3 regions of the Nesterenkonia aerolata genome follow, and region 2 is predicted to be linked to each of the others. Evidence: riboswitches for the same ligand, from Rfam matches in the RefSeq annotation. Region 2 holds a riboswitch; each other region holds the start of a gene.

Region 1 (9,581 bases), on a different contig from region 2:
CTTACCCAGCGGTGGACGACCATCGGTCACGCCCGGCGCGCCCGGGGGATCACCGCCGACCGTGGGGTCGCGGCACGGCTGCGGGCGTTCGGGTCCCAGTCGTTCGGGTTGCTGGTCTCGGCGATCCGCACCGCGACGCGCCTCGCTGTGACCATGGAGTCCCGCGGATTCGGTGCAGGGACGCGCAGCTGGGCGCGGCCCTCGACGTGGCAAGCGGCTGACGCGTGGGTCGTCCTCGGCGGGGTGGGCCTGGCCGGCGCCGCCCTGGCTGCGGCGATGTTGGCCGGGACCTACAGCTCAGCGTGGTGAGCGGCGTAGGCTGGGCGCATGCGGATTGCAGCAGCACAGATCGTCACCGGCGAGGACACCCAGCAGAACCTTGAGCTCGTCCGCGAGTGGACGGACAAGGCCGCCGAGGCCGACGCGCAGGTCGTCGTCTTCCCGGAGGCCACCCACCGGCAGTTCGGCCACAACCTCACCTCCATCGCAGAACCCGTAGACGGCCCCTGGGCGCAGGCGGTGCGGGGGATCGCCGAGGAGGCGGGCGTTGTCGTCGTGCTGGGCATGTTCACCCCGGCCAGTCCCAGCGCGGAAGGCCGGCAGCGGGTGACCAATACGCTGCTCGCCGTCGGCGTGGACTCCGCCGGGAACCGGATTGATGCCTCCTATGACAAGATCCACCTCTATGACGCCTTCGGCTTCAAGGAGTCGGACAGCGTCGCCCCCGGGGAAGCCACGGCGAGGATCGACGTCGACGGCGTCCGCCTAGGTCTGGCCACCTGCTATGACGTACGCTTCCCCGCATTGTTCACCGCCCATGCCCGCGCCGGAGCGCAGGTGACGGTGCTGCCCGCCTCCTGGGGTGCAGGCCCTGGGAAGGTCGAGCAGTGGCAGCTGCTGACCCGCGCCCGCGCACTGGACTCGACGCAGTACATCGTCGCCTGCGGGCAGGGGAGTCCGGCAGCCGCCGGAGCCCCCGCCGTCGACGGGGCCCCCACCGGTGTGGGGCATTCCGCGATCGTCTCCCCGATGGGCAAGGTGCTCGCCGAAGCTGGTGAGCAGCCGGAGCTGCTCGTCGTCGATCTCGACCTCGAGACCGTGGACACTGCCCGGCGCAACGTGCCGGTGCTGGAGAACGCGAGGCCTGTGTGAACTCCCCGGCGCCGATGAAGATCGGCATGTACCTGTTCGAGAAACTGATGACCCAGCACAGCACCCCTGTGGTGGTGACCATCGCTCCGGGCCGTGTGGTGCTGGCCACCGAGGACCGTGTGCTGGCGGATATGCCCGCCGGTCAGCTGAGCACGAAGGTCTCGAAGATGCTCAAGCTCAACGAGCTCCACGGCCCCTGGGGCAAGTGGCTGCTGGGCGGGCTCGGCGCGGCGAAGAGCCCCGCGTTCACTGAGACCCAGGTGCAGGAGATCATGGCCGCACAGCAGATGGCTGCGCATGACCCCCAAGCCTCCCAGCTGGAGCTGGCCCACACCCTGTGGATCGGGAAACCGACCACTGCCGACGGCAGTAAGCAGGGCGGCCTGCGCTCCTTGAGTGCGGGCGAGGCGAAGCTGCAGCCGCGCGTCGCTCCCATCCTCGACGCCGCACTCATCGCCGCAGGCGTCCACCGCGCCTAACCACCCACGTTTATCCGAATCTCTTCGGAAATCCTGCCCCAACAGCAGTCGGATTCCCGAGAGGATTCGGATAAACGTGGGTGGGTGGTGGGGTGACGTAGGCCTCGACCTGTGATGTGATGGGACCAGTGACACGGGGTGCCGTGCGCCGATGACCGGCCGCGGCTGAGATGACACCCGTCGAACCTGATCCAGTTAGCACTGGCGAAGGGAATGTCCGGTTTCTGCGTACCTCAACGCGCCGTCGTTCGCCTTCGCCTCGAGATGAGAGGCAGGCCATGACCACCCCCACCACACCAGCTGAGCAGCACGCACTCGCCGACCAGATCGTCCTGGTCACCGGCGGCGCCCGCGGCCTGGGCGCCGCGATCTCCCGCGCATTCCTAGACGCCGGAGCACGCGTCCTCATCAACTACCGCACCTCAGCGGAGTCCGCGCAGGCGCTGGGCGAGCAGTTCCCGGAGCGTGCCCTGGCCGTCGCTGCCGATGTCCGCGACCCGGAGCAGGTCCGCGGACTGTTCGACGCCGCTGCTGAGCACTTCGGCGCCGCCCCCACCACCGTGGTGAACAATGCGCTGGTCGACTTCGTGTTCAACGGCGACGCGCGCTCGAAAGTCGCGGACCTCAGCGCAGACGAGCTCGCCGCGCAGTTTGCCGGCTCTGTGCAGGCCCCGGTGCAGGTGATCCAGGCCGCGCTGCCCGGCATGCGCGCCGCCGGATTCGGGCGGATCATCAACATCGGTACCAACCTGTTCCAGCACCCCGTGGTGCCTTACCACGACTACACCGCCACCAAGGCCGCCCTGCTCTCACTGACCCGCACCTTCGCCGACGACCTCGGCTGCGAGGGCATCACCGTGAACATGGTCTCCGGCGGTCTGCTGCGCACCACCGACGCCTCCGCCGCCACTCCGGAGGAGGTCTTCGACGGCATCGCCGCGGCCACCCCGCTGCGCACGGTCACCACACCCGAGCAGCTCGCTGATGCGGTGCTCTTCTTCGCCCACCCGTGGTCACGTGGAGTGACCGGCCAGAACCTCATCGTCGACGGCGGCCTGGTCAAAGGATGAGCATGACGACACCCACCACTTCACGGACAAACCACCCGAAGCCCCTGCGGCTCAACCTCTTCGCCTTCGGCGTCGGCCACCACAAAGCAGCCTGGCGGGCCAAGGATTCCCGGGTCGATGACCTCGGCGACATCACCTATTGGGAGGAGCTGGCGCAGATCTCCGAGCGAGGCACACTGGATGCCATGTTCCTCGCCGACGGGCAGTCGGTCACCGCCTCAGCGATGCAGGACGGTCCGCTCTGGTATCTGGAACCGGTGACCACGCTGAGTGCGGTGGCCCGGGCGACCGAGCACATCGGCTTGGTCACCACCGTCTCCGCCAGCTTCTGGACCCCATACCACGCCGCCCGGATGCTGGGGTCACTGGACCACATCTCCGGCGGCAGGGTCGGGTTCAACGTGGTGACCTCCATGTTCGACGCCGAGGCCCAGAACCACGGGATGCAGGCGCTGCCGGGCCATGCCGAACGCTACGCTCGGGCAGCTGAGTTCATCGATGCGGTGCGCGGGCTGTGGGGAAGCTGGCCGGCATCGTCGGTCCTCGCCGACCGGGACGGCAGCTACGTGGACCCTGAGACGGTCCACAGCATCGACCACCACGGCGAGCACTTCCGGGTGGCCGGGCCGCTGAACGTGCCCAGCCCGCCGCAGGGAGAACCGGTGCTCTTCCAGGCCGGCGCCTCGGATCAGGGCCGGAATCTCGCGGCCCGGTACGCCGAGGGCATCTACGCCGTGGCCTATGACCTCCCCGCGGCCCAGGAATACCGGTGGGACGTACGCCGTCGTGTGGCTGAGGCCGGGCGGGATCCTGACGCGGTGGCCATCATGCCCGGGTTGGTGACCTATGTCGGTTCCACGATGGAGGAGGCTCGGGCGAAGCAGGCGGAGCTGGATGCGCTGCTGCCGGCCGAGGAGTCGCTGCGCCAGCTCAGCGTGTTCGTCGGGCAGGACACCTCCGGCTGGGAGCTCGACGCGCCCGTGCCCCAGCTGCCGCCGCTGGAGGAGTTCACCGGCCCGCAGGGACGCTACGCGACCATCCTGCGGATCATCGAGACCGAGCGCCCCACGGTGCGCCAGCTGCTGGGTCGACTCGCCGCCGGGGGAGGGCACTGCACCATGGTCGGCACGCCGGAGTCGATCGCCGATGAGATCGAGCGGTGGCTGGATGAGGGCGGGGCTGACGGGTTCAACCTCATGCCGCCGTCGCTGCCCGCCGGCATCGAGGACTTTGTGGAGCATGTGGTGCCCGAGCTGCGGCGTCGCGGCCGGTTCCGCACCGCCTACGAAGGCACCACGCTGCGCTCCCACCTCACCGAGCAGCAGCCACGTTTATCCGAATCTCTTGGGTGATCCGAACGCTATTGGGAGGGGATCTCCGAAAGAGTTCGGATAAACGCAGGAGTCAGGTGGGAAGTGAGGTGAGGAAGGACTCGACGGCCTGGTTGAAGCTCTCGTCGACGTCCTGAGGCAGGGCGAAACCGCCGCCCAACTCCAAGGCGACGAACCCGTGGAGGATCGCGCGGAGACGGCGGATCACATGGACCTCGGCGTCGGCATCGAGCGCATACCCGCGCAGGGTGGCGGCGATGACCCGCACCAGCTGATCGGAGACCTCGACGTCGGCCTCGGAGCTGGGGTTCGCGGCGGTCAGCGTGTAGGGATAGGCCCCGGGATTCCGCAGCGCCCATTCCCGGTAGGCGACGGAGAGTCGGTGTACGGCGTCGTCCCCAGATCGACCAGTCACGGTGTCAGTGAGGACCCCGAGCAGCTCCCGTTTGGCGACGACGCTGACAGCGATGCGCAGATCCTCGGCTTCCCTGTGGCTGGTACGCGTCGTCTGGGAGAAAGCGCTGGCGTATTCCGGACGCCGCAGGGAGGCCCGCACTGCGGTACGGTGCGCCTCGAAGTCTCCCGGTCGGTGTCCGGTGAGCACCAACGCGCGGACCAGCTCCGGTCGGCGCGCGGCCACGATGACTGCGGCCGCCGCGGACATGGAGGAGTCGATGAGCACGGCGGGGGTGCCGATCTCTTCCACCAGCGTGATGAGATCTTCGGCAGTGGCTTCATCGCCGTACTCGGCGAAGCTCGCATCGCTGTCACCGTGCCCGCGCAGCTCGGCAGTGATGGTCTCGTATTCGGCCTCGACGAGGCCGGGGATCAGGTTGCGGAACGTTCTGCGCAGATCACCCATACCGGGGGAGAGGAGCACTGGATCCCCGGCGCCGGTGCGTGAATAGGACGTCGCCGTCGGGTTGATTCAGCCGCAGGGTGGGGATGAACAGAGCGTCGCTGGTCATAAAGCTATGCTGCGAAGCTATTTGGCTAATGACAATAGCTGACGGGCGGGGGCCTCGTGACGAACAGGGCCCCGTTCTGTGCCAGAGTTGAGAACATGCTGCGCAAGGAGGCCTACACCGACAGCGACGGGACCCTCGTCTACCCCTCGGTCGCCTCAAGACCGCAGCCCGAGATCCAGCTCGGCCCCGTGGACCGGCTGCTCGGGCCGGTCAGCACCGCGCTGATGATCGCCGCCGTCGCGGGGTTCATCGGGGTCGCGCGGCAGGCCGGCGGCGAGGTGCCGGTGCACTTCGGTGTCGACGGCGAAGCCACCCGCACCGGAGGGATCTGGACCGAAGGGACGATCACGTTCTTGCTCGTGGGCCTCGTCTGGGCTGGGTTGCTCGTCCTCGCCCGCTATCCGAGGGTCTACAACTATCCGCACATGCTCACCGAGCACAATGTGCAGGCGCAGTACCGCAACGGGGTGCAGATGGTGCTGCGGAATGCTGCGGCCCTGCCGCTGATCCTCCTCGACCTGGTGCTCGTCTGGGGCGCGGTATTCCCCACGGTGATCCTCACGCCGCTCGCCGTCGTCGTCCTGCTGCTCGTCACCGCCGTCGGCGTGGTCCGCGCGTTCCGGCTCACCGGCTGAGCAGCGCCCGTTCCTTCGCATCGCTGAGGCCCGCCCCCTGCGGTCCGCCGCGCGATTCCTCGAAAGCCAGCGCATCCTGCAACGTCTGTGACAGCGGGCTGCGCACCAACCCGGCCTCGAGGGCCCGGCTGGAATCAGCTGTGGCGCCCCACCGCAGCTCCGGCATCGGGAGCCACAGCGGGAGGCTGTCCGGTCCCATCCACGGGGAGACACCTTCCTCGAGCAGGGCCGAGGCTGAGACAGGTTCGATGCCGGCCGAACTGCCGGATGCTCGGCGCGCCAGCTCCAGCAGCTCACCCAGCGAGGTCGTCTCTCCCGCGGCATTGAACACCCCGCCGACCCCCTTCTCCAGGCAGTGCAGAATCCACGCCGCGAGATCGTCGACGTCGAGCAGCGCGATCGGAAAATCCAGGTCTCCGGGGACGACGACCTTCTCGCCCACCGGATGGGCGAACCTCCAGGGGTAGTACCCGCTTCGCCCCGTGCGATCATCCGCACCTGAAATCAGCCCGGGCCGGATCACCGTGGCAAGCTTCCCATGAGCGCGGGCAACGGCCGTTTCACAAGCCACCTTGGCGGCACCGTACTGACTCATATCGGTGAACTGATCAGCTGCTAAGGGCGCCCATGCCTCGGCGGACTCCTGACGATCCGGGACGTCACTGTGACGGTAGACGCTGACGGAGGAGAGGTAGACGACGTGCGCTGTGTTGATGGCAGCCAGTGCCTCGCGCACCTGGCCCGGCTGTGACGAGAGCTCGACGACGGCGTCCCACCGCTCCGCCGAGACCTCGTCATAGGCGCGGGGCTGATCGCGGTCAGCCCGGACGAACCGCACGCCGTGCGGGGCAGGGCTCGTGCCCCGGGCCAGGCAGGTGACAGCGTGACCCCGCTCGTGGGCTGTGCGTGCGATGGCGGCACCGAGCTGACCGGTGCCGCCGAAGATGAGGATGCGCATGAGACCAGCATCTCCCGTCTCGGAGCAGCTGAGAAGTGCGCACTGCTCTCACCTGGTGATCCGGCTCCTCACTCCCCGGGATGATTGACCGGCAGATCCTCGGCCAGGAAGCCGCGCAGCGCCTCGGTGATCTCGTCGTCGACGCGCAGCTGCGTCTCATCCACCCGCCACACCGGCACCACTCCGCGCACTGAGGCGGCGAGGAACACGTGATCGGCGTCGAGCAGCTGCTGCGGAGTCAGCGGGCCATAGCCCAGCTCCCAGCCGGCACGCGAGGCCGCCGCGAAGATCGCACCCTGAGTGGTGCCCGGCAGCACGCCAGCCTCCAGCAAAGGCGTCACCAGCTGCGGGGTCTGCCCCTCACGGTGGTTCACCAGCAGCACCGTCGAGTTCGGGCCCTCCAACAGCTGCCCGTCAGAGGTGTGGAAGATGACGTCGTCGTGGCCGTGGGCCTTGGCCCAGCGCTGCGAGGCCATGTTGATCGCGTAGCTCAGCGTCTTCGCACCCAGCAGCAGCCACGGGGCACGCTCGGCGACGTCGGCGTCGACCCCGCGGTCCAGCAGCGTCACGCTGAACTGCGTGGACTGATCGGCCTTCGCCCATGCCGGTGCCGGGGAGAGCAGCACCCAGTAGGTGCCCGCATACTCCGGGTCCTCCGAGGCCGGTTCCCCGTCCACCCCGCGGGTGGCGGTCAGCCGCACCATCAGCTCCTCCGGCACACCTCCGCGGGCCCGGTATTCCTCCAGTCCGCGTTCGACGGCGGCCCGCCACGCCGACTCCGGCGGGATGCCCAGCTCCATCATCCGCGCCGAACGGCGCAGCCGCTCCAGATGGGCGTCGTATTTGCGCACATGCCCGTCGAGCACGTGCATCGTCTCGAAGATCCCGTCCCCGCGGACCACGCCCAAGTCCGTCACCCGCAGCTGCGGCTGATGCGGGTCGAAGATCATGCCCTCGGGGTGCTCAGCATCGAGCCTTACGCCGACGGCGGCCACATTGTCCTCACGGAAGTGCTCTGCCATACCCACAGCATAGTCCTCACCTCAGACACCCGCCCGCTGAGACGGCCGTCCCGGCGAGTACTATGGATAACCCGGCTCTGGGCGCTTCACCCAGCCGGACCCAGGAGGTGAGTCGAGGCGTGCTCTGGCCGCTGAGCGGTTTCAGCATCGATACTCTGCCTGAGTGGCTGATCTGGATCGTGCTCGTCGTCGAAGTCGGTGTGCGTATCGCCGTGCTCGGCATCATCCCCGGCAACCGCCGTCCCGCCACCGCGATGGCGTGGCTGCTGGCCATCTTCTTCATCCCGGCGATTGCGCTACCGCTGTTCCTGCTGATCGGGACCAATAAGCTCTCCCGACGGCGGCAGGACCGTCAACGCGTCATCAACGAGGCGCTGCTGAAGGCCACCAGTCACATGGACCTCACTGACCACCTGCTGGCCTGCGGTGAACAGCTGCGCGGCACCATCACACTGAACCGTAACCTCGGCGCCTTCCCCATCCACGAGGGCAACCACCTGCGTCTGCTCGGCGAATACGAGGACGCCTTCGAATGGATGGTCGAGGCCATCGACTCCGCGCAAGAGTACGTGCACGTGCTCTTCTACATCATGGGCGATGACCCGCACTACGCAGGCCCGGTGTTCGACGCGATGGAGCGTGCCGCCGACCGCGGGGTCACCGTCCGGCTGCTCTATGACCACATGGGCACGATGCGCGTGAAGGGGTACCGGCGGCTCCGGCGTCGGCTGAAGGCCTCGCGGATCCAGCACCATGCGGTGCTGCCGGTGCGCCCGCTGAAGCGCCGGTTCTCCCGGCTGGATCTGCGCAACCACCGCAAGATCGTCGTCGTCGACGGCGAACGGGCGCTGACCGGCTCCACCAACCTCATCGAACCGCATTATCACCGGCCCTCGGCAGTGCGCTCAGGCAGGCGCTGGGTGGAACTCAACGTGGTGGCCTCCGGGCCGGTGGTCACTGGGCTGGACATCGTCTTCGCCTCCGATTGGTACACCGAGACGGAGGAGAACATCGCCGAGCGACTGGGGATCGACCTGCAGGAGGACGAGGACGCCCGCGGCGGATCTCTGGTGCAGGTGGTGCCCTCGGGCCCGGGGTTCCCGGATGAGAACAACCTGCGCCTGTTCAACGATCTGCTCTACAACGCGGTCCACCGGGTGGTGATATGCACGCCGTACCTGGTGCCGGATGATTCCCTCCTCTACGCGGTCACCGGTGCCGCGCACCGCGGGGTGGAGGTCACCCTGCTGGTCTCCGAACGGGCGGACCAGGCGGTGGTCCACCATGCCCAGCAGTCCTACTACGAGGGGCTGCTGGAGGCCGGGGTGCGGATCCACCGGTACCCGGCGCCCGATGTGCTGCACGCGAAGTTCATGCTGATCGATCAGGACACGATGGTCATCGGCTCCTCGAACATGGATATGCGCTCGTTCAGCCTGAACCTGGAGGTCACGCTGCTGATCATCGACGCGGCGATGGTGGAACAGACCGATGCGGTGCTCGCGCAGTACATGGAGGTCTCCCGGCCGTTGACCCTGGAGCAGTGGCGCCAGCGTCCGCTGCGGGTCCGCTACCTGGACAATGTCTGCCGGCTCACGGCCGGGTTGCAGTAGCCGGGTCCCGGCCTGCCCGTCCCACTCCACTCCCTCCCCATCGAGGGAGAGAAACTCGTGCCGGATTTCGGCGTGTCGGCACCAGATTCTCTCCCTCGATCAGGGGTGATGGCGGGCAACTCATCGGGGGAGAGAAATTGGTGTCCCATACCGGCGAGTTGCAGTAAATTTTGCTCCCTCGATGAGGGGTGGCTGGCGTGGCAGGCCTCTAGGGTCGGCGGGGTCAGCGCCGGTACTTGGAGTGCCGGCGGAGGTGTCCGAGCCCGTCGGCCACCATCCAGCCGCCGACGCCCAGCTGGACCACTGACACCCAGGCCCAGCCGATCTCGAACCAGAGGAAATAGATTCCAGTG
Region 2 (9,581 bases):
GTGACCCTGCGAGCCGCAGAGCGCGACGAGCCGGGCAAGTGCGCCATGGAGGCCACCCACGTCTACTCCGAGAACGTTCCCGATCAGCCGGAGGACAGCCGCATCGCCAGCACCGGCTTCATGGCTGCGAACTTCTCCGGGACCACCGGCTCCGCTCTCGCTCACAAGGATAGTGGTTGGGACATCCAGACTCTGGCCGAGCTTGAGGGGAAGAACGAGGGCCTCTACCTGCAGCAGCGCCCCGAGGTCGAGACCTACTCCATGTTGCTGGGTCGTGAGTCCAAGGATGCCCTTAATGAGGAACGATTCTCCGAGGACTACAGCACCTTCACCTACAACCTCGACTGCGACGGAGTCATCACCCTGCGCTTCCCCACCGTTGAAGTCGAGGACATGACCATCGAGGATGCCATCAACGCACCCGATGATGCCCTAGACGACGACGGCGAGGTCGTCGAGGGCTACCAGCAGCTCTACGACGAAGCTGCCAGCAACGCTCCTGACAGCTGGACCCGCATGAGCTTCACCACCGGCGAGAACACCTTCGCCCAGGTTGAGGCCAGCATCGACTCCGAGGGCAACATCACCCTCTACGCCCCCGGCGTGGACGGCTGGGAGTACGACTCCAACGGTAACTGGGTCGCTCGCTGACTCGAGCCGAACCGAGAGGAACTAAACCCATGAAGACCACCAAGACCATCACCGGCCTGTCCCTGGCAGCACTGCTGGCACTGACTGCCTGCGGCGATGACAACGGGGACCAGGAGACCGAGGCCCAGGAGCCGGAGAACCAAGCCGAGGAGACGGAAGAGAACGGCACCGAGGAGGAGGCTGAAGAGGAGGGCTCCGAAGAGGACGAGAAACACGCTGAGCTCGAAGAGGACATCCGCGACACCGTCGAGACCTGGATCGAGGACAACGACGCGGATATGGAGCTCGTCACCGAGCACGAGCGGCTTGGCACAGAGCCCGAGACCCTGGACACGATCGGCGTAGAGACACTGCGGGATGTTGAAGCTGACGGCCCCATCGCTGGCCTCCACATCTACGCCGTCGACAGCAGCGGCGAGCTTCCTGATGAGGACCTCGCCCGAGACCTCGCCTACCACGTCTACGACGAGCACTTCGATGAGGAGGAGCTTGCTGAGGCTGGACTCGCTGTGTACGAAGATCATCTTGCCACTGGCGCTCCTGACAGCCACAGCTTCCCCATGGACGATGAGGGTCACCAGCAGTGGCTCGACCAGCAGCAGGAGGTCCGGGACGAAGAAGACTCCGTTGCGGACGCTCAGCTGCTGGAAGGAGAGGGAGTTGAGGAGCTGGTGAGCTTCTTCGGCGACCAGGGCTACAGCATCACCGCTGACGACATCGAGACTGAATACCGAGAAGCTGACAACCGAGTCCAGTTCACCTTGTACTCCGATGACCTCGGCATTTCCAGCAGCGACCGTCTCGACCTCGCCTGGGAGGCTGAGGATCACCTCGAGAGCTTCGCCGAGGACCACGACGAGATCGACGCAGAGACCACCAACATCGCCGTGAGCATCCGTCCATGACCGCTTCGAACGACTTCTTCGAGGAGTGATCCTCACCGCACACGAGTAACCCCCGGAGACCAGATCTCCGGGGGTTTTCTCATTCGAGGAGGATCTGCCGCTCACCGGCCGATGCCTCGGCTCTGCGAGACCTGGCGCGAACGCTCGGCCTGCTTGGCGAACAGTTCGCGGGAGGAGGGCTGACGCTCCTGCTCCTGCTGCTGGGACTGCTCCTCGCGCTCCAGAGACTGCTCCTGCTCCTCACGCTCTGAGGCCTCCCGGGAGTCCCGCTCGGCCTGCTCAGTCTCACGAGCGTCCATCTCGGCAGCCTCGCGCTCTGCGATCTCCTGCTCACGCTGCTGCTCCTCGCGGGCCTCCTGGGCCAGCCGCTCCTGCTCCGCGGCCTCGCGCTGGGCAGCTTCCTGCTCCTGTTCCTGGAGCTGGCGCTCCTGGTCGCGCTCCTGCTGACGCTGCTGCTCGTTGAGCTGCTCCATCAGCCGGTGCTGCTCGGCCTGAGACTTCACGTTGCGAGAGAACTCCGCATCGCCCTGCTGCTGGCGCATCCGCTGCTGAAGCGGGGTTTCGGTCTGTGCCACTGTCGATCACCTATCCATGTATCGGCTGCTGATTGCTGGGCTCACCACCCCGGGTCACACCCGTGGCATGAGCAGTTATCTGGCCGCTAGGGCTCTTATCCCGTCACCGCCACCACAACTGAACGCGATCAGATCAGGAGGGCCTCCGGACCCAGATCGCCTCGGTGCTCGATGATCTTCCGGTTGATGCCACCAAAATTGGGATGCTCGGCTCTGCCGCAACGGTGGAAGCCACCGCGAAAATCATTGCCGAGCCTCACACAAGGTTTGGTGTGATCGTGCTGGACCCGGTGCTGGTGGCCACCAGCGGTGACACGCTCTCCGACGATGATGCCGCTCTGGACATGGTGAATCACCTGCCGAAACACTCGAGCACATGGCCCGGCAAGCCCATGCTCTTGCCCAGCACGGGCCACGAGCGGTCATAGTCAAAGGCGGACACTTGGACCATAACGATCCAGAAATCACCGACGTCGTGGTCATTGACGGTGCGGCGCACTCCTTGAAGGTTCCCCGCGTCACGACCCGCAATACCCACGGCACCGGGTGCACGCTGTCTTCAGCCATTGGTCAAGGGCAGACCGACTTGACCCGTGCCCTGGCCGCTGGAGCAGAATGGGAACTCTCCTACGCTCCGCAGACCGGACACGGACCTGTCCATCACATGGCCATGCGAGCCTAAGCGTCACAGTGTTGTTCACAGCGCTTGTTGCCAGAACTCTGCCTCGAGACGCGAGGCCGTGGCAAAGATCCGTGACAGCTCGGCAAAGCGTTGTTCAGACAACGGCCCCTCACCGGCAAGCGTGTCGAGGTTCTTGATTTCTTCTTCCGAGGCCTTAACGAACTGCGGGTCGATATATGTTTCGATCCATTGCCGATATGGGTGGTCTGGATTATCTTCCAATACGTGGGCGATTTCGGCGCCAATCTCGGCGTATCCAATCAGGCACGGAGACAGCGACACGTACAAATCAAGCAGGGTGCCAGTCACCGCGGTGTCAATCACATAGCGGGTGTATGCCACCGTGCCCAGATCCTCGGGCGTGGCGTTGAGCTCCTCTGGGCTAATACCCCATTCAGCGGTCATCGAGGTATGTAACCCGGTCTCCCAGACAATATTCTTGAGCCCGTCCATGGAGTGCTGAATACCTTCCAAGGTGGTCTGTTTGTACACGGCTAGACCGTAGGCTCGGGCAAAGTGAATCAAAAAGTGGTAGTCCTGAATCAAATAGCGCTGGAACGCTGCCAATTCCAGGGACTCATCAGCGAGTTTGCGGATAAATTCGTGGCGGGTATAGGACTGCCATACCTCAAGATTGGCCTCTTTAAGGTCGTGGAACAAGGTCATGCGTGAATTCCGTTCAGCGGGTATGTGTAGGTGTCATTAAAGAAAGCGAGTTCTAGCTCCACCGCCCGACGGAAGTAGTCGTGAGCAGTCTGGGCATCCTGGGCCCCAGAGCGGTCCGCCTCTTGTTCCAGAAACGTCGCAAAGTCCAGGAAATCGGCGTTATCGTGCAGGGTGATCCACTCGTGATAGATAAAGCTTTCGGGCCGGTTCTGCGGGGCTTTGGCCGCCCAGTCCCGGTAGAGACATTCGGTGACCATCAAGACCGCCACAACGGCACTGTAGTTTTGAGACGCGGCAGCCTCTCGCATCAGATCGCAGAATCCGGCTGCACTCGGGGTGTCCGGAGTAGCAGCGCGGAGCTCATCGCTCACACCCAAAGCCTCGAAGGCCCGCTGGAAGTAGGTGTCCTCGCTGTTAGCCATCTCCCCAGCGAAACTGGCGTAGCGCAACCGTGCTTCGAGGCGATCTGCGGTGGTAATAGCGGCACCAAGCAGTTGCAAGAAGGCTTCAAAAAAGCGGTAGTCTTGGTCCAGATACCCGGCCATGACCTCATCATCAACAGAGCCTTCAAAAAGCTCGGTCACAAACCGGTGGTTAATGGCTTGCTCCCAGGTCTCCCGGTTGGTCTCGAGAAGTTCTTGACTGAATCGTTGGCTCATAGTGTCCTCTCGTCCTTTCCGACGTTGTGTAGAAGCGACTAGAAGAGATCAGAACACGGTCGTGCGACAAGAATGAGGCCTGGCGTTCACCCACTCCACCGGAGCCGAAAGATGTGACCCATCAGAGCACTGACATCCCTTCGCGAATGCTAATTCGATCAGGTTCTCGGGTGTAATCTCAGCCCATTCTCGGGCACCCCGTGTCGTTGAACACTGTATCGAAGGTGCTAGCCAACGTCTAGAGTGCCACGAGCTTAACAGAAACCCGCAGCGACATACTCCCGCAGTATGTCAGCCCTCCTCGGAGCACGAGACAATCTCGCACGTGTTCCTGGGTGCGATCACCGGGTGCGAGCAAAACCGTGGGATGGGGACGTCGGATCGCCAGTGGCATGTGCGTGGAAGGCCACCGTCTCCTGTGGGACAGACCGGTAGCGTCGACAATGGGGGCGCCCGCAGGGCGATGACCGTGCTATATATGGTCCGCACGGAACACGCAAGCCTTACCGAACGTGTTCTCCTCGAATCTGATCACCCGCAGGTCACCAAGCCTGTTGCGTATCTGATGCTCACGCTGGTGCCGTGACGATCCGGGTGTTTTGGTGACTGTCGATCTCGACTTATTCCATCCCCAAGACACCGTACCGATCGACGTACTCAACATGACGGAGTAGCACTAAACCGGCTCATCGTAATTGAGAGTGTAGAACTGGTCTGAAGCCACCGGACTCGAGCAGACATCTCGCGATGTAGTGCGTGAGGTTGCGGAACCCCAGCGCTGACCCGCGTAGATGTTCGAGCCTGCCATTGATCGCTTCAGTAGGCCCGTTCGACGTTCCCGGTCGGGTGAAGAACGCCAGGATATCAGCAGCTCGACGCTTCAGAGTCCGTCCTAACCGTTTGAGCTCGACCAGTCCTGTCGGCAGATTCGTCGTCAGATCGTCGATGACTGATTGTAAGAGCTTTGTGCCCTCGTTGCCGTCGTTGGTTCGGTAGGCGCTCACAATGTCTTGATAGACGGCCCAGGTGACTTCGACGGCGGTGAAGTTGGCGTCGGCGAAGAGGCTTACGATCCTCTCCTGCTGTTTGGCCGTGAGCAGATCAGCACCGGTGTGCAGAGTCCTGCGCGCCCGATACAACGGGTCTGTTGCTCGTCCGCGATGCCCGGTGGTCTCCTGCTGAATGCGGCGGCGTACCTCGTCGAGGGCATCACCGGCGAGTTTGACGACGTGGAACGGGTCCATGACTTCGACAGCCTCGGGCAGTTCCTCAACGGAGGCTGTTTTGAAGCCGGAGAATCCGTCCATCGCGACGACGTCGATGCCATCACGCCAGTCTTTCGGTCGGGCTTTCAACCATTGCTTGAACACCTGTTTCGACCGTCCGGGCACCATGTCGAGCAGGCGTGCCGGGCCTGCTTTCTGGCTGATGGGAGTGAGGTCGATGATGACGGTGACGTACTTGTCACCGTGCCTGGTGTGCCGCCAGACGTGTTCGTCGACACCAATGACGCTGACCCCGTCGAACCGGGTCGGGTCGTCGATCAGCAGTCGATGTCCCTGCGCGAGGATCGCGGAGTTCGCGGTGTGCCAGGACACGCCGAGTTTGCGGGCTCTTCGTAATTGAGGTCGAGGGAGTCGAGTCGGCAGAATGTCGTGAGGTCAGGAGATGAGAAAGTAGGCTTGGACACGTCGAGGTCTTTCGGATGGAGTGTGCGAGAACTTCCATCATCGGAAGACCTCGACGTCTATCCGGGCAGCGCCACGCCGTGTCCTGGAATCACTGATCCACACCCTCAATTACGAAGAGCCAGTTATCTCCAAACGGTCTGCGCTTGCCGGCCCTGATCCGGTGCTCGCCATGAACCAGTCGCTTGAGGCTCTCCACCTCGCGCTCCAGCTCCCTGATCCGATCCGCATCGGTCTTCGGCCTGGCTTGGATCTCCTCCTTCCCCGGGCCGATCCCGTGCTTCACGTACAGCCGGCGCTTCGTCTCGGCACTCATCGCCATGCTCATCACCTCTCCAGCCCACGAGACTCACGCTCGGAGCTCTTCTGCAGTGAGGACTCCTTGGCGACCAGCCTCTGGCGAGCCTGCTGATACGCCTCCCTGCTGCGCTCGGGGCTCTGCTCACGAGCCCGATCCTCGGCCGCACGCTGCTTGCCCAGCACGTCGGCACCGACCTTGTGCTCGGATGCCTTCGCACTGTCGTAGCTGGGGACGTAGCCAGCATCGCGTGGCCGCAGATCCGCCTGCAGGGCGTAGACCTGCTTACCTTCGGCCTCAGTGCGGTTGTCCCCGGCCAGCCGTTGCAGCTTCTGGTACTTCTCCGCTGAGAGCTTCGCCCGAACGGCCTTGCCGTCCTTGGCGATCAGATGCAGACCGCGCTGATCCTTCGCAACCGGATCGTCGTGACGCAGCTGGTAGTCGACGTTCGCTGAGCCATCCTCGAGCTCGGTAGCCACAGCCAGCACCTCACGGTCCCTGAGATCCCCGCCCTTGAGAGCGCGGAGACCCTCCTCCTGGCCGGGCTCCCGGGGCATGGGGGCCACAGCCTGCTCGACCGGCTCCGGTGCCGTGCGCTCGTTGTCGCGCTCCTTGAGCTTGGACCACTTGCTGTCCCCGGCCTGAGGCCGCTCCGCCTCGACAGCATCCACGCGAGGCTCTTCAGCCTCAGCCTGCGGGACCTGCGGCGTCTCAACCTCGGGAGTCTCCGGCTCCTTCGGCGCCTTCGCCATGAGGCTGTCGAACCACTGCCGGCTCTCTCGGTCCCACTCGGCCTGCTGGGCGCGGAACTCTTCGAGGTCCTTGGCCTCACGCTCGGCAGCCTCAGCGGCTGCCTCTCGCAGCTCCCGTCGTTCGCGCTCTGCTCGCTGGGTCGGAGACTCCTCAATGGCAGGCTCGGCCGGCGTCTCCACCACAGGAGTCTCTGCTGGCGTCGGCGTCGGTTTGCTCTCCTTGGCCCACTGCTGGAGCATCTGCTCAGCCTCACGCTGAGCCTCCTCGCCGATACGCTGCATGGCCCGCTGGTGCCCCGCACCCGGCCCGCTCACCGGCTTCGCCAGCTCGCGGTTGCGCTCGAGGGCAGCCTCCACGTCTTCGACTCTGTAGCCCTCGCCCAGGCGTGAACCCTTGCGGCGATGAGCGTTGGACGGCTCCTGGATGACGCCGTCCTCGTCGGCCAGCATCATCCCGAAGCTCACGTCGTGAGAGCGCTTGGTGTACTTCGTGATCGTCACACCGCGTTCGCGCCCGACCTGATCCAGCCGCTGCCAGTCCGTCGCACGCTGATCGGCCAGCGTCTCGCGCACCCGACCCTTCAGCTCAATCTCGCTGAACCTCTCTTTCGGGCCCGGGGCTCCGATGTCCGCTGCCGCATCTCGGGTCTGCTCATTGAGCTGATAACGCTCGAACTCTCGCTGGAGTCGGTCCTGCTGCTTCTGCCGAGGTGTCGGCGCATCGTCGGTACGTTCGAGCTTCACCTGCTTCTCCGCGGCCTCGATCCTCTTGCGCAGCTGGTTCGGACTCAGATCCTTCTCAGCGGTGTCGATGACCTGCTGCCGAGCCTCGGCCATGCGCTCCTCAGCCTGGCGGGTGAGTTCGCGCATATCCTCACGCTGCTCGACGCCGAGCTCCTCCAGCACCTTGTCGTGGGTGATGGACAGCCTGGAGTGAGTCACAGCGTCAGAGCGCAGCGACCTTCCCGTCTCAGGATGCACCGCTCCGATGATGATGTGGTTGTGAACGCATCCGGTCCGGCCGTTGACCTCGGTGGCGATCAGTGCGGGGCGGCCATCACCGATCCTCTCGGCAAGTGCCCGGCCACGTCGCTGAGCTTCGTCCCACGACGCCGGATCATCCGGGTCCAGCTCATCGAGTCCGAAGCTCTGCACAATCGGATATGCCTGCACGTACTCCGACTCGTACATGATCTGGCCGCGGTCGTCGCGGGCGAGCACCGGCTCACCGTTCTCGTCGCGGACCTTCTTGCCGGCCTCGTCGAGAACGTGCATCGGTCGGACGCCATCCTTTCCGTGCGCGGCGCGGATCTCTGAGAGCCGCTTCTCGAACATGATGGGGTTCGACGGGGCATTGACCGCCGAGATGGCCACGGCGTCCTTGCCCGCGTAGTTGGCCGAGGCTCCCGAGCGTCGAGTCGACTGTGCGGTGACAGTAGCCATCAGACTGCCCGCTCAGACTCGACGAACTCGATCAGGAGCTCCTCCATGCGGAGGATGGCTTCCTTGGACTCCTTCACGTCACGAGCAGCCTCAGCGACCTGCTGCTTGGTGACAGCATCGCCGAAGTTCAGCTTCTTCATGATGGTGTAGAGCGATCCCTGCGAGTGGCTGGTCCGGTTGCGGCAGTCGGTCAGCGACTCCCACACCTCATCCGGCACAGCCACTGAGGCCGCCCCAGCCGTCGCCAGAGCTTCCGGCTGGCCGGCCATAACGCGCGCAGCCTTCTCGTTCTCCACGAGCAGGATGCGCACTGCTTCAGCCCAGTCGACATCGTCGAACGCCACGCCGCGGACCTCTGCCAGCGCTTCACGCATCGCGGCCACGGCGTTCTCCTCGTCGACACCAAGACGGAGGTTGCGATGCCGGCCATACTTCGTCGGCTTGCGCCGCTGAGCCTGTGCCGCCATAGCAACCTCCTTCCTGCTTGTTCACATCGTGCGCATCGTCTAACTGGTCTCTACCAGTTTACTATGTCACCACGCTGCTGAACAAGCAGATGTTTCGCCCAGATTCCCTGCCGCCTGGCACAGAATCTGGGCGAAACGAACCCGAGGACCAGTTCCACCCGTAGTACATATAAGGCTCGCTTCGCTCGCCTCCCCGGCCTGCGGCCGGAGTACGGGTGCTGGTCCATCCGCCTTCGGAGGCCTTCGGCCTCCTCCGGCTCGGGGGATAAATCCCAGCTCCAGGCCCATGCAGCGCCTGCGCCCTTCGGGCTCCGGCGTGCAGTGGGCCTTCCGCTATGCGCGCTACAGTGCTGCATCGCATGGGGCAATGGCGCCCGCTTTGCGGGCTCCAGCACCGCCCGAACCCCGCCTGTTCGGCGTCGTTTCGGCCGGTGAGGCCGCAGGATCACGACTTTGTCGAGATTCTGCATGGATCTTGTAGTAATCCTGTAGACGCTCGAAGCGCTGTCGCATCTCTGCGGAGATGTTGTCGAGATCCTGCAGTATCTCTGTAGCCGCTCGAAGCCGCTGCACGGATCGTGCGCGGATCTTGTCGTAATTCTGCAGCGATCCTGTCGTCAGACTGTCGTGCTGCGATCCTGTCGAATCTCTGTCGTGATCTTGTATGGATCTTGCACAGATCCTGCTTCGCCCCCAAGCACGAAGAAACCCCGCCGGGATCTTCACGATCCGCGACGGGGCTCTTCGATCTGAGCTTCGCCTCAGGCGGCGTGAGGCTTCGACTGAAGGCTGGCC
Region 3 (9,581 bases), on a different contig from region 2:
GCCTTCGCCGCGCCAGCTCTCCAGGCAGACCAAGCCGCTGGGATCGGTCAGCCCAACGCCCCTCCCGGCGCTTTCCATGAATGGCTGCCCGAGTTCGGCGTCTCCCTCGCGTTCCGCCTCGACGCCCTCTCCCTGGTCATGGCGATGCTCATCCTCGGCGTCGGCGCGCTGGTCATGCTCTACTGCGCCCGCTACTTCAAGGCATCGGAACGGGCTGCGGGTCCCTTCGCCGCCCAGCTCTTCGCCTTCGGCGCGGCGATGTTCGGCATCGTGATCTCCGATGACGTGGTGATGCTGTTCATCTTCTGGGAGATCACCACGGTCCTCTCCTTCCTGCTCATCGGCTACTCAGCCCACCGCATCTTCGCCCGCCGTTCCGCCATCCAGGCGCTGATCGTCACCAAGCTCGGCGGTCTGACCATGCTGGTGGGCCTGCTGTGGATCGGCGACCTCGCCGGATCCAACCAGCTCTCTGAGATCATGGCTGCCGCGCCGGGACTCTCCGGCACGCAGGTGGATATCGCGATCGTGCTGGTGCTGGTCGGCGCGCTGGCGAAGTCCGCGATCGTCCCGTTCCACTTCTGGCTGCCCGCCGCGATGGCGGCCCCCACGCCCGTCTCGGCTTATCTGCACGCCGCAGCGATGGTCAAGGCCGGGGTCTACCTCGTCGCCCGCTTCGCCCCCGGCTTCCATGACACCTCCTTCTGGCTGCCGGTGATCCTGGGCTTCGGACTGACCACGATGCTCGTCGGCGCCTACCGCGCTCTGCGGCAGACCGACATCAAACTCGTGCTGGCCTACGGCACCGTCTCCCAGCTGGGCTTCCTGGTGATGATCAACGGCTTGGGCACGGAGAACGCGGCTCTGGCCGGTGTCGCGATGATCCTGGCCCACGGACTCTTCAAAGCCGCCCTGTTCATGGTGGTCGGGATCATCGACCATGAATCCGGCACCCGTGACCTGCGTGTGCTCTCCGGGCTGCGGCGCACCCAGCGTCCGCTCTTCTGGATCTCGGTGGTCTCCGCCGCCTCGATGGCGGGCCTGCCGCCGCTCTTCGGCTTCGTGGCCAAAGAGGTCGTCCTCGAGTCCTTCCTCGAGGCGGCCGAGGTTCGCGGCGGCTGGTTCTGGGTGGTCGTGGTCGGCGTCGTCGTGGCCTCCGCCCTGACTGTCGCCTACAGCGCCCGGTTCCTCTGGGGTGCCTTCGGCACCAAGCGTGATGAGAGCGGTGCTGTGCTGAAGGACACCCGATTCCACGAGCCCGTGGATCCGGTGTTCCTGGCCGCGCCGGCGGTGCTGACGGCGGGCACTGTGCTCTTCGCCGTCTGGCCGGCCCCGCTGGAGGCGATGATCTCCCCTTACACCGAGCTCTTCGGCCCGGTGGAGTCCGGGGCGTCGATGACGTATCTGGCGCTGTGGCACGGATTCACCCTCGTGCTGGCCCTGTCCGCGCTGACCTGGGTGCTGGGTGCGCTGCTGTTCCTCGGCCGCGCGGGCGTCGCCCGTCTGCAGGAGCGTGTGCCCGCCGTGTTCGACGCCGAGCGCACCTACCGTGCCTCCATCCGCAGCCTCGATGCCTTCGCCCAGGCTCTGACCTCACGAACCCAGTCCGGTTCGCTGGGCCATTACCTGTTCATCATCCTTGCCGTGGCGACGGTGCTGCCCGTGGTCGCAGTCCTCTACAGCGCCGGCGGGCTGCCGACGCCGGATTCGTGGATCATCGCCGAGGAGCCGCTGCAGGTGGTGCTGGGCGTCGTCGTCATCGCCGGGGCCTTCGGCGCGGTGCTGGCGCCGAAGCGGTTCATGGCGGTGCTGATGGTCGGGCTCTGCGGCTACGGCATCGCCGGTCTGCTGGGCCTGCAGGGGGCGCCGGATCTCGCGCTGACGGTGCTGCTGGTGGAGTCCATCGTGCTGGTGGTCTTCGTCCTGGCGCTGCGCACGCTGCCGGCCGGGATCTGGACCCGCAGCCTCACCCGTTCCAAGGTCTCCCGGGCCGTGCTGGCCATCGGGTTCGCCCTGGTCATGATGGGCCTGGCCGCGCTGGCGGTCTCCTCGCGTTCCGAGGCGCCCATCTCCGAGGAGTTCCCCTGGATGTCGCTCGACGTCGGCCACGGGGCCAATATCGTCAACGTCACCCTGGTCGATATCCGCGTCTGGGACACCTTCGGCGAGATCACCGTGATCGCCGCGGCAGCCACGGGTGTGGCGTCGCTGATCTTCGTCAAACGCCGCGACGTCCGCAGACTCACCGTCCAGGACATCCCCACCGGGTCGGTGGGCCGGGTGCTCACTGATGAGAACTTCTCGCCCAGCCAGGTCCGCGAGATCCGTGCGGCACGCAGCTTCGCCACAGTGGCCCGTGAGGCCTGGCTGGTGGCCGGACGGACGCTGGCTCCGGAGCACCGCTCCATCATCTTCGAAGTGGTGACCCGCCTGCTGTTCCACGCGATCGTGCTGCTCTCGGTGTACCTACTGCTGGCCGGGCACAACACCCCCGGCGGCGGGTTCGCCGGAGGGCTCATGGCGGGGCTGGCCTTCGTGCTGCGCTACCTGGCCGGAGGGCGCTATGAGCTGGAAGCCGCGATGCGTTTCTCCGCCGGCGGGTTGATGGGCTCGGGCATCGTCGTGGCTTGCGTCTGCGGGATCGCCCCGCTGTTCGTCGGCGGTCAGGTGTTCCAGTCCTTCTACGTGGACCTGGACCTGCCGCTGTTCGGTGAGCAGGCGCTGGTCTCCTCGGTGCTGTTCGACGTCGGGGTCTACCTGGTGGTGATCGGGCTGATCGTGGACGTGCTGCGCAGCCTGGGCTCGGAGATCGACTTGCGCTCGGAAGAGGAGAACCGAGACACCTCCGACTACGGCCACGGCGTCCACGCCGAGACCAGCATGGGGGTGGCCCGATGACGATCAACCTCACCCTGCTCATCGTGATGGGCGTGATGCTGGCCACCGGTGTCTATATGGTGCTGGAGCGGTCGCTGACCCGTGTGGTGCTCGGTGTCATCCTGATCTCCAACGGCGTGAACCTGATGATCATCATGTCCGCCGGCGAGGCGGGGGAGGCCCCGCTGGTGCGGGATCACCTCAGTGCTGATGACTATCTCGATCCGCTGCCTCAGGCGCTGCTGCTGACCGCGATCGTGATCGCCTTCGCCCTGGTCTCCTTCCTGCTGGCGATGGTCTACCGGTCCTGGGTGATCGGACGCCAGGATGAGGTCCTCGATGACCCCGAGGATCGCCGCGTCGCCGAACAGCCGGCTTATGACCCGGAGGAGGACTCCGAGATCCCGACGGAGACCACGGAGTTCGACGCCGTCGCCGTCGGCGAGGAGGCACCGTCCCCGGCTGAGGCGAGATCCGAGCCGGGATCTAAGCCAGGATCTGAACCGGAGTCGAAGCCGGGATCCCGGCGCGCACGTCGTGAACGTCGAGAGGGGAGGAGCTGAGCATGCAGGAAGAGCTGACCGCGCTCATCCCCTTGGCAGTGCTGATCCCGCTGTTCGGATCGGCCTTCGCCTTCGCCTTCTACCGGCAGCAGACGGTCCAGCGCATCGTCACCGTGGCCTCGCTGGTGATCACCATGGCGCTGGAGGTCGCGCTGATCGCCTCGGTGTGGCACGGGGAAACTCTGGCTGTGCATCTGGCCGGGTGGCCCGCGCCCTGGGGCATCTCCATGGTGGTGGACCAGTTCTCCGCGCTGATGCTGGTGGTCTCCTCCTTGATCACCATGGCGGTGCTGCTCTACGCGATCGGTCAGGGTGCCGCTGAAGAGGGCAAAGACTCAGGCCCCGTCTCGATCTTCTACCCCACATACCTGATTCTGGTGGCCGGTGTCTCCAATGCGTTCCTCGCCGGAGACCTGTTCAACCTCTACGTCGGCTTCGAGATCTTCCTGACCGCCTCCTATGTGCTGCTGACGATGGGCGGCGGGGAGCAGCGCATCCGTGCCGGTGTAACCTACGTGGTGGTCTCGATCATCTCCTCGATGCTGTTCCTGATCACCATCGGTGCGATCTACGCGGCCACCGGGACGGTGAACCTGGCTGATCTGGCGCTGAAGCTGGGCGAGTTGGAGAGCCACGTGCAGCTGCTGCTGCATGTGATGCTGTTGGTCGCCTTCGGCATCAAGGCCGCGGTCTTCCCGCTGGCGTTCTGGCTGCCGGACTCCTACCCGACGGCGCCGGCGCCGGTGACCGCCGTGTTCGCCGGGCTGTTGACCAAAGTGGGCATCTACTCGATCATCCGCACGGAGACGCTGCTGTTCCCCGGCACGCAGCTGAACACCGCGCTGCTGCTGGTGGCGCTGCTGACGATGATCGTCGGGATCCTCGGGGCGTTGGTGCAGAGCGATATCAAACGTATGCTCTCCTTCACCCTGATCAGTCATATCGGCTATCTGGTGTTCGGTCTGGCGCTGTCCTCCGTGGTCGGGATGACGGCGACGATCTACTACGTGGCCCACCACATCACGATCCAGACCACGTTGTTCCTGGTCACGGGGCTGATCGAGCGTCGGGCCGGGTCCTCGAACGTGGACCGGCTGGGTGGTCTGGCGAAGCTGTCCCCGCTGCTGGCGATCCTGTTCTTCGTCCCGGCGATGAACCTGGCCGGCATCCCGCCGTTCTCCGGGTTCATCGGCAAGATCGGTATGATCCAGGGCGGTGTCGCCGAGGACACCTGGGTGGCCTGGCTGCTGGTGGCTGGAACTATCGTGACCTCGCTGCTGACCCTGCTGGCAGTGGCCCGCATCTGGACCAGGTCGTTCTGGCGGAAGGCCGAGGACGCTGAGGACCCGGATCCGCTGCTGCTGCCGAAGACTCTGGAGCACGGGCGGGCGGCGAACCGCCGATTGATGCCGATGAATCTTGTGGGGCCCACGGTGTTCCTGGTCGGGCTGACTGTGGCCTTCACAGTGGCCGCCGGGCCGCTGATGGCCTTCTCTCAGCAGGCGGCCCGGGATATGTATGAGCGTGCGCCGTATCTGGAGGCCGTCCTTGGTGAGGAGCGGGTCGACGGCGTGCGGGAGGAGCTGGTGGAGATCGCCTCGCAGGTGCCGGACTTGGAGACCGACGACGACGGCGTCGAGGACTTCGCTCCGGTCACCACGAACACCGAATCGGACTCCGGTGCGGAGAGCTACGGCACCGATGAGGAGGGCAGTGACCGATGAGGCGTCCGAAGACTCCGCTGAAGGCTGAGCTGCCGCTGATCGTCTTCCTGGCCGTGCTGTGGATGGCGGCCTGGCAGTCCTTCACCCTGGGTACCTTCATCCTGGGACTGGTGTATTCGACCATCATCGTCCGGGTGTTCTATCTGCCGCCGCTGCGTGGTTCGGGGCGGTTCAACCCGCTGTGGGCGTTGGTGTTCTCCGTGCGGTTCTTGTGGAAGATGACGGCGGCGTCGTTCCATGTGGCGCATCTGGTGTTCACGCAGGGGCCGAAAGTGGGCGGGTCGATCACCTCGGTGCAGCTGCGCAGCCACGATGACTTCATCGTCACCTTGGTGGGGCACGCGCTGGCGCTGGTCCCCGGTTCTTTGGTGCTGGATGTGGACCGCACGACGGCGACGCTGTACCTGCACTGCCTGGACGTCCGGGATGACGATGATGCCGAGCGCATCCGCCGTGATGCGCTGCGCACGGAGTCCTTGATGATCCGGACGTTGGGGAACCGTTCTGATCTCGCGGTGGTCAAGGCGGAGAAGCGGTTGGGCCGGGTCAGCGGGCTCTCCCGCGATGAGCGGGGGCGGCCTGTGGAGCGCCGGCATCGTGCGCAGAACGGCGATACTGCCCAGAACGGCGGAGGTGGTGAGCGCTGATGCTGCTGGACTACGCCTATTGGATCACGCAGTCGCTGCTGGCGGTGGCGATGCTGTGCGCGGTGTACCGGGTCTTCCGCGGGCCGTCGGTGCTGGACCGAGTGATCTCGGTGGATGTGCTGCTGATCGTGGTGGCGTCGATGTTCCTCACCGATATGGTCATCAATGATTCCCAGGATTACATCGTCTTCGTCGTCGGTACTGCGGTGATCGGTTTCATGGGGGCGGTGGCGATCGCCCGGTTCGTGGCGGTTCGTCGGCCGGAGAGTTGGCAGACCGGCAGCGACCCGCAGGCTGACCCGGGGTTGGGCGGTGCGGTGATGGCGCATGAGCCGGAGGCGCCGAGCACCTCGGAGGAGACGGCGGTGCGCCGGATGCTGCAGGATGATGGGTATGCCGCGCCTGAGCTGCAGGACGCTGAGGAGGTGGCGGACCCGCCGGAGGGGCAGCGCAACACCTCGTGGTTCCAGGCGTTGGCGCGGACCCGGGTTGCCCAGCAGCGGAATTCCGGGGCCGCGGACTCCGACGGCGAGACCGGGGGCGGCTCCGGTGAGGCGACGGAAGAGGAGCGTGGCTGATGCTCGCAGTCGATGCTGAACTGATCCGAGAGATCATCGTGGCGGTGCTGCTGCTGGTGGGCGGACTGATGTCTCTGGCGGCCGGTGTGGGGCTGCTGAGATTCCCGGATCTGCATTCGCGGATGCACGCGGCGACGAAGCCTCAGGTGCTGGGTTTGCTGGCGCTGGTACTGGCCTGCGCGGTGACCTGGGACAGCTGGCCGTGGGTGGGGATCGTGATCTTCGCCTGGATGCTGCAGCTGCTGACGGCGCCGGTGTCTGCGCATATGGTGGGCCGCGCCGGGTATCGGACGAAGCATTTCAAGCCGGAGCGGCTCACCGAGGATGAGCTGGCTGCGGCGGTGGACCGGATCAACCGGTCGGACAGTTCGCGGAAGGCCGCCGATGATCGGCGGGCCATCGACGGCCCCCGCGCCTGACGGCTGTGGTTCAGACCTCGGACTGTTTGCCGTAGGCCTGCTTGATCTTCTCGCGGCCGACCTTCGCCCCGCGCTGCGAGAGCACCTGCACGGTGGCCGAGATCGCGGCGGAGGAGATCGCGAAGACCAGCGCCTTCTTCAGGGTGAACTCCTCGTCGTCGCCGTGCTTCGGCGCTTCCTCACCGGTGGCCTGACGCCAGGCGAACTCGAAGGCCTTCGTCGCGATGATCCCTCCGGCGATCGAGATGCCGGTGCTTAGCGCCTTGTCCAGCAGCTTGTCCATGAGACTCCTTCAGCAGGTCTGTGATGTCCACGTGCATGTCCGTCACCAGCCTAGCCCAGGCAGCCTCGAGCCCCACCTCATCTGGCCCTTTTACTCCCTGATCGGTGCGCCGCACACGGTGGGCTACACGAGGCGGGAAGGCGGTGGGAAAATCGCTGCTGTGGCAGGTGGTCTCCGGGGCGGCACGATGACGTCAACCCGGCGTCTATGGTGCTGCACGGGTGGGGTGAGGACGCCTCGAAGGATCTGGGCCATGTCTTGGACTGGATCAGACGCGGACCGCGGGTCTCTGCGATCGCGTCGGCGACCAGCGGTTTGGCCTGCTTGCCGGGCTGCTGGTGGTCAGCGGTCCCGCAGGCTGAGCCTCCGGGGATCGACGGGAGGGGTGATCACCCGTCGACGGAGCAGTGGGAGGGCATGCTCACATGTACTACTGTGGTGCACGTCATCCAGAGACACGACAGGGGAGCGCGGACGCGCTGAGAGTGGGCCCCAACGGCCCTGACCCTCGAACCTGATCAGGTTAGGACCTGCGCAGGAAGTCGAGCAGTCTCCACGGACGACGAGGTGCGATGCAGGCAGACGGCTCGCACCCGTTGACTTCGTGCTCCTTCGTGCTCGCCGCACGTCGACAGGAGCACCATGAGCACCAGCGCACATCGGACGACATCGCCGCAGACGTCCCCCAAGACGTCACCCCGACGGCTGCGGTGGTCGGTTTCTGACATCGTCGTGGCCTCCACCCTCGCCGTGGCCTGTGGGGTCATCTTCTGGGGTTGGAACCTCAGCTACCACCTGGTCTCGAACCTCTTCGTCGCCTACCCGCCGGCCGCCACCCTGGTGCACGGCATGTGGCTCTTCCCCGCCGTGCTGGGCGCGCTGATCATCCGCCGTCCCGGTGCCGCCCTGTACTGCGAGATGGTCGCCGCCGTCGTCTCCGCTCTGCTGGGCTCCCAGTTCGGACTCACCGTGCTGTCCTCCGGGTTCGTCCAGGGCCTCGGCGCCGAGCTGATCTTCCTGCTGTTCCTCTATCGCCGTCACACAGTCGACGTCGCCATGCTCGCCGGTGGGCTGTCCGGATTCTTCGGCGGAGCGGTCTACCACTGGGTCATCCCCATGTACGCCTTCGCGCCGTTCGAGACCTTCGTCCACATCGGCTGCTTCGCCCTCTCCGGAGCGGTCATCGCCGGCCTGCTGACCTGGTGGGCGGTCCGCGGACTGGCCCGGACGTCGGTGCTGGGCCCCCTGGCCTCCCGGCACGCCCATCGTGAGTCGGTCACCCTGCTCGGAGCGCGACGACGATGAGCGCGAGCCTGAACGATTCGGTGCGTACGACGGCCCGGGGTGCCGCGCTCCGGGCGACCGAGTGGACCTACCAGCACCCCGAACGGGACGCCCCCGCCGTGGCCGGGCTCGATCTGCACATCGCCGCCGGCGAACGGGTGCTGATCGCCGGGGCCTCCGGAGCCGGGAAGACCACGTTCCTGCATGCGGCCGCCGGGGTGCTCCACGCCGACGAGGCGGTGTCCTCCGGTTCGCTGCTCATCGACGGCGTCAGCCCCGAGGACGCCCGTGGGCGGGTGGGGTTGGTCCAGCAGGACCCGGAGGCCCAGGTGGTGCTGTCCCGGATCGGCGACGACGTCGCCTTCGCCGCCGAGAACCTCTCGGTGCCGCGGGAGGAGATCTGGGGGCGGGTGCGGGAGGCCATGGCGCTGGTCGGCCTCGGCGCCGGGCTCGAGCACCCGACTGCGCAGCTCTCCGGGGGACAGAAGCAGCGTCTCGCGCTGGCCGGGATCCTGGCGATGCGTCCCGGGATGCTGCTGCTCGACGAGATCACCGCCCACCTCGACCCGGACGGGGTGGCGCAGATCCGCGACGCCGTCGTCGACGTCGCCGCATCCACCGGCGCCACATTGGTGGTCGTGGAGCACCGGCTCGAGCCGTGGATCGATCACGTCGACACGTTGATCGTCCTCGACTCCGGGTCAGGGGTGCGCCGTCGCGTGCCCGCCTCCGCGCTGCGGGAGGACCCCCATCTGCGGGCCGAGCTCGTCGAGCTGGGACTCTGGGTGCCCGGCCACGACCCTGCCGCCGCACTGCCGGCCTGGCGGCGGCCCGCGACGGGCGGACCGCTGCTCATCGGGGAGCGACTGGCGGTCTCACGGACCCCGCCGCGGCGCAGCTGGCGCCGCACCCCGCCGCCGACCCCGGTGCTCGACGGCGTCGACGTCGCCCTGCACCGCGGGCAGGCGCTCGGGATCGTCGGCCGTAACGGCGCCGGGAAGTCGACCCTGCTGCTCAGCCTCGCCGGCCTGATCCCCGTACACGGCGGCAGCCTACGGGCCTCGGACGCGCTGAAGGGGGAGCACGGCGCCGAGCTGGCCGACTCACCGGACCGGTGGGGATCGACGGAGCTGATCACTCGGATCGGCACCGTGTTCCAGGAACCGGAGCACCAGTTCGTCCGCGGCACCGTCCGGGAGGAGCTGG

The links. Region 2 has a riboswitch for thiamine pyrophosphate ahead of RIL96_RS06600 (TenA family protein). Riboswitches for the same ligand answer to the same signal wherever they lie in the genome.
Region 1: it holds a riboswitch for thiamine pyrophosphate, as region 2 does, so the genes downstream of both, RIL96_RS05665 (3-oxoacyl-ACP reductase) here and RIL96_RS06600 (TenA family protein) in region 2, are expected to answer to the same signal.
Region 3: it holds a riboswitch for thiamine pyrophosphate, as region 2 does, so the genes downstream of both, RIL96_RS05645 (ECF transporter S component) here and RIL96_RS06600 (TenA family protein) in region 2, are expected to answer to the same signal.

Annotation. Positions count from the first base shown of each region.
Region 1 covers NZ_JAVKGR010000004.1:134,945-144,525, forward strand. Annotated here, with positions in the region: gene RIL96_RS05650 (ATP-binding cassette domain-containing protein) at 1-309, shown strand, start outside; gene RIL96_RS05655 (carbon-nitrogen hydrolase family protein) at 328-1,152, shown strand; gene RIL96_RS05660 (hypothetical protein) at 1,149-1,631, shown strand; TPP riboswitch at 1,756-1,862, shown strand; gene RIL96_RS05665 (3-oxoacyl-ACP reductase) at 1,910-2,701, shown strand; gene RIL96_RS05670 (LLM class flavin-dependent oxidoreductase) at 2,704-4,053, shown strand; gene RIL96_RS05675 (alpha/beta fold hydrolase) at 4,106-4,912, opposite strand; gene RIL96_RS05680 (hypothetical protein) at 5,096-5,635, shown strand; gene RIL96_RS05685 (NAD-dependent epimerase/dehydratase family protein) at 5,625-6,593, opposite strand; gene RIL96_RS05690 (aminotransferase class IV) at 6,662-7,615, opposite strand; gene cls (cardiolipin synthase) at 7,735-9,228, shown strand; gene RIL96_RS05700 (hypothetical protein) at 9,452-9,581, opposite strand, start outside.
Region 2 covers NZ_JAVKGR010000006.1:5,685-15,265, forward strand. Annotated here, with positions in the region: gene RIL96_RS06575 (hypothetical protein) at 1-651, shown strand, start outside; gene RIL96_RS06580 (hypothetical protein) at 681-1,556, shown strand; gene RIL96_RS06585 (hypothetical protein) at 1,658-2,131, opposite strand; partial or broken gene thiD (bifunctional hydroxymethylpyrimidine kinase/phosphomethylpyrimidine kinase) at 2,296-2,813, shown strand; gene RIL96_RS06595 (TenA family protein) at 2,829-3,479, opposite strand; gene RIL96_RS06600 (TenA family protein) at 3,476-4,138, opposite strand; TPP riboswitch at 4,257-4,349, opposite strand; partial or broken gene RIL96_RS06605 (ISL3 family transposase) at 4,825-5,757, opposite strand; gene RIL96_RS06610 (hypothetical protein) at 5,918-6,142, opposite strand; gene RIL96_RS06615 (relaxase/mobilization nuclease domain-containing protein) at 6,154-8,319, opposite strand; gene RIL96_RS06620 (hypothetical protein) at 8,319-8,786, opposite strand; gene RIL96_RS06625 (hypothetical protein) at 9,548-9,581, opposite strand, start outside.
Region 3 covers NZ_JAVKGR010000004.1:124,489-134,069, forward strand. Annotated here, with positions in the region: gene RIL96_RS05610 (Na+/H+ antiporter subunit A) at 1-2,898, shown strand, start outside; gene RIL96_RS05615 (Na(+)/H(+) antiporter subunit C) at 2,895-3,440, shown strand; gene RIL96_RS05620 (Na+/H+ antiporter subunit D) at 3,443-5,164, shown strand; gene RIL96_RS05625 (Na+/H+ antiporter subunit E) at 5,161-5,811, shown strand; gene RIL96_RS05630 (MrpF/PhaF family protein) at 5,811-6,389, shown strand; gene mnhG (monovalent cation/H(+) antiporter subunit G) at 6,389-6,808, shown strand; gene RIL96_RS05640 (DUF4235 domain-containing protein) at 6,819-7,091, opposite strand; TPP riboswitch at 7,544-7,649, shown strand; gene RIL96_RS05645 (ECF transporter S component) at 7,734-8,396, shown strand; gene RIL96_RS05650 (ATP-binding cassette domain-containing protein) at 8,393-9,581, shown strand, end outside.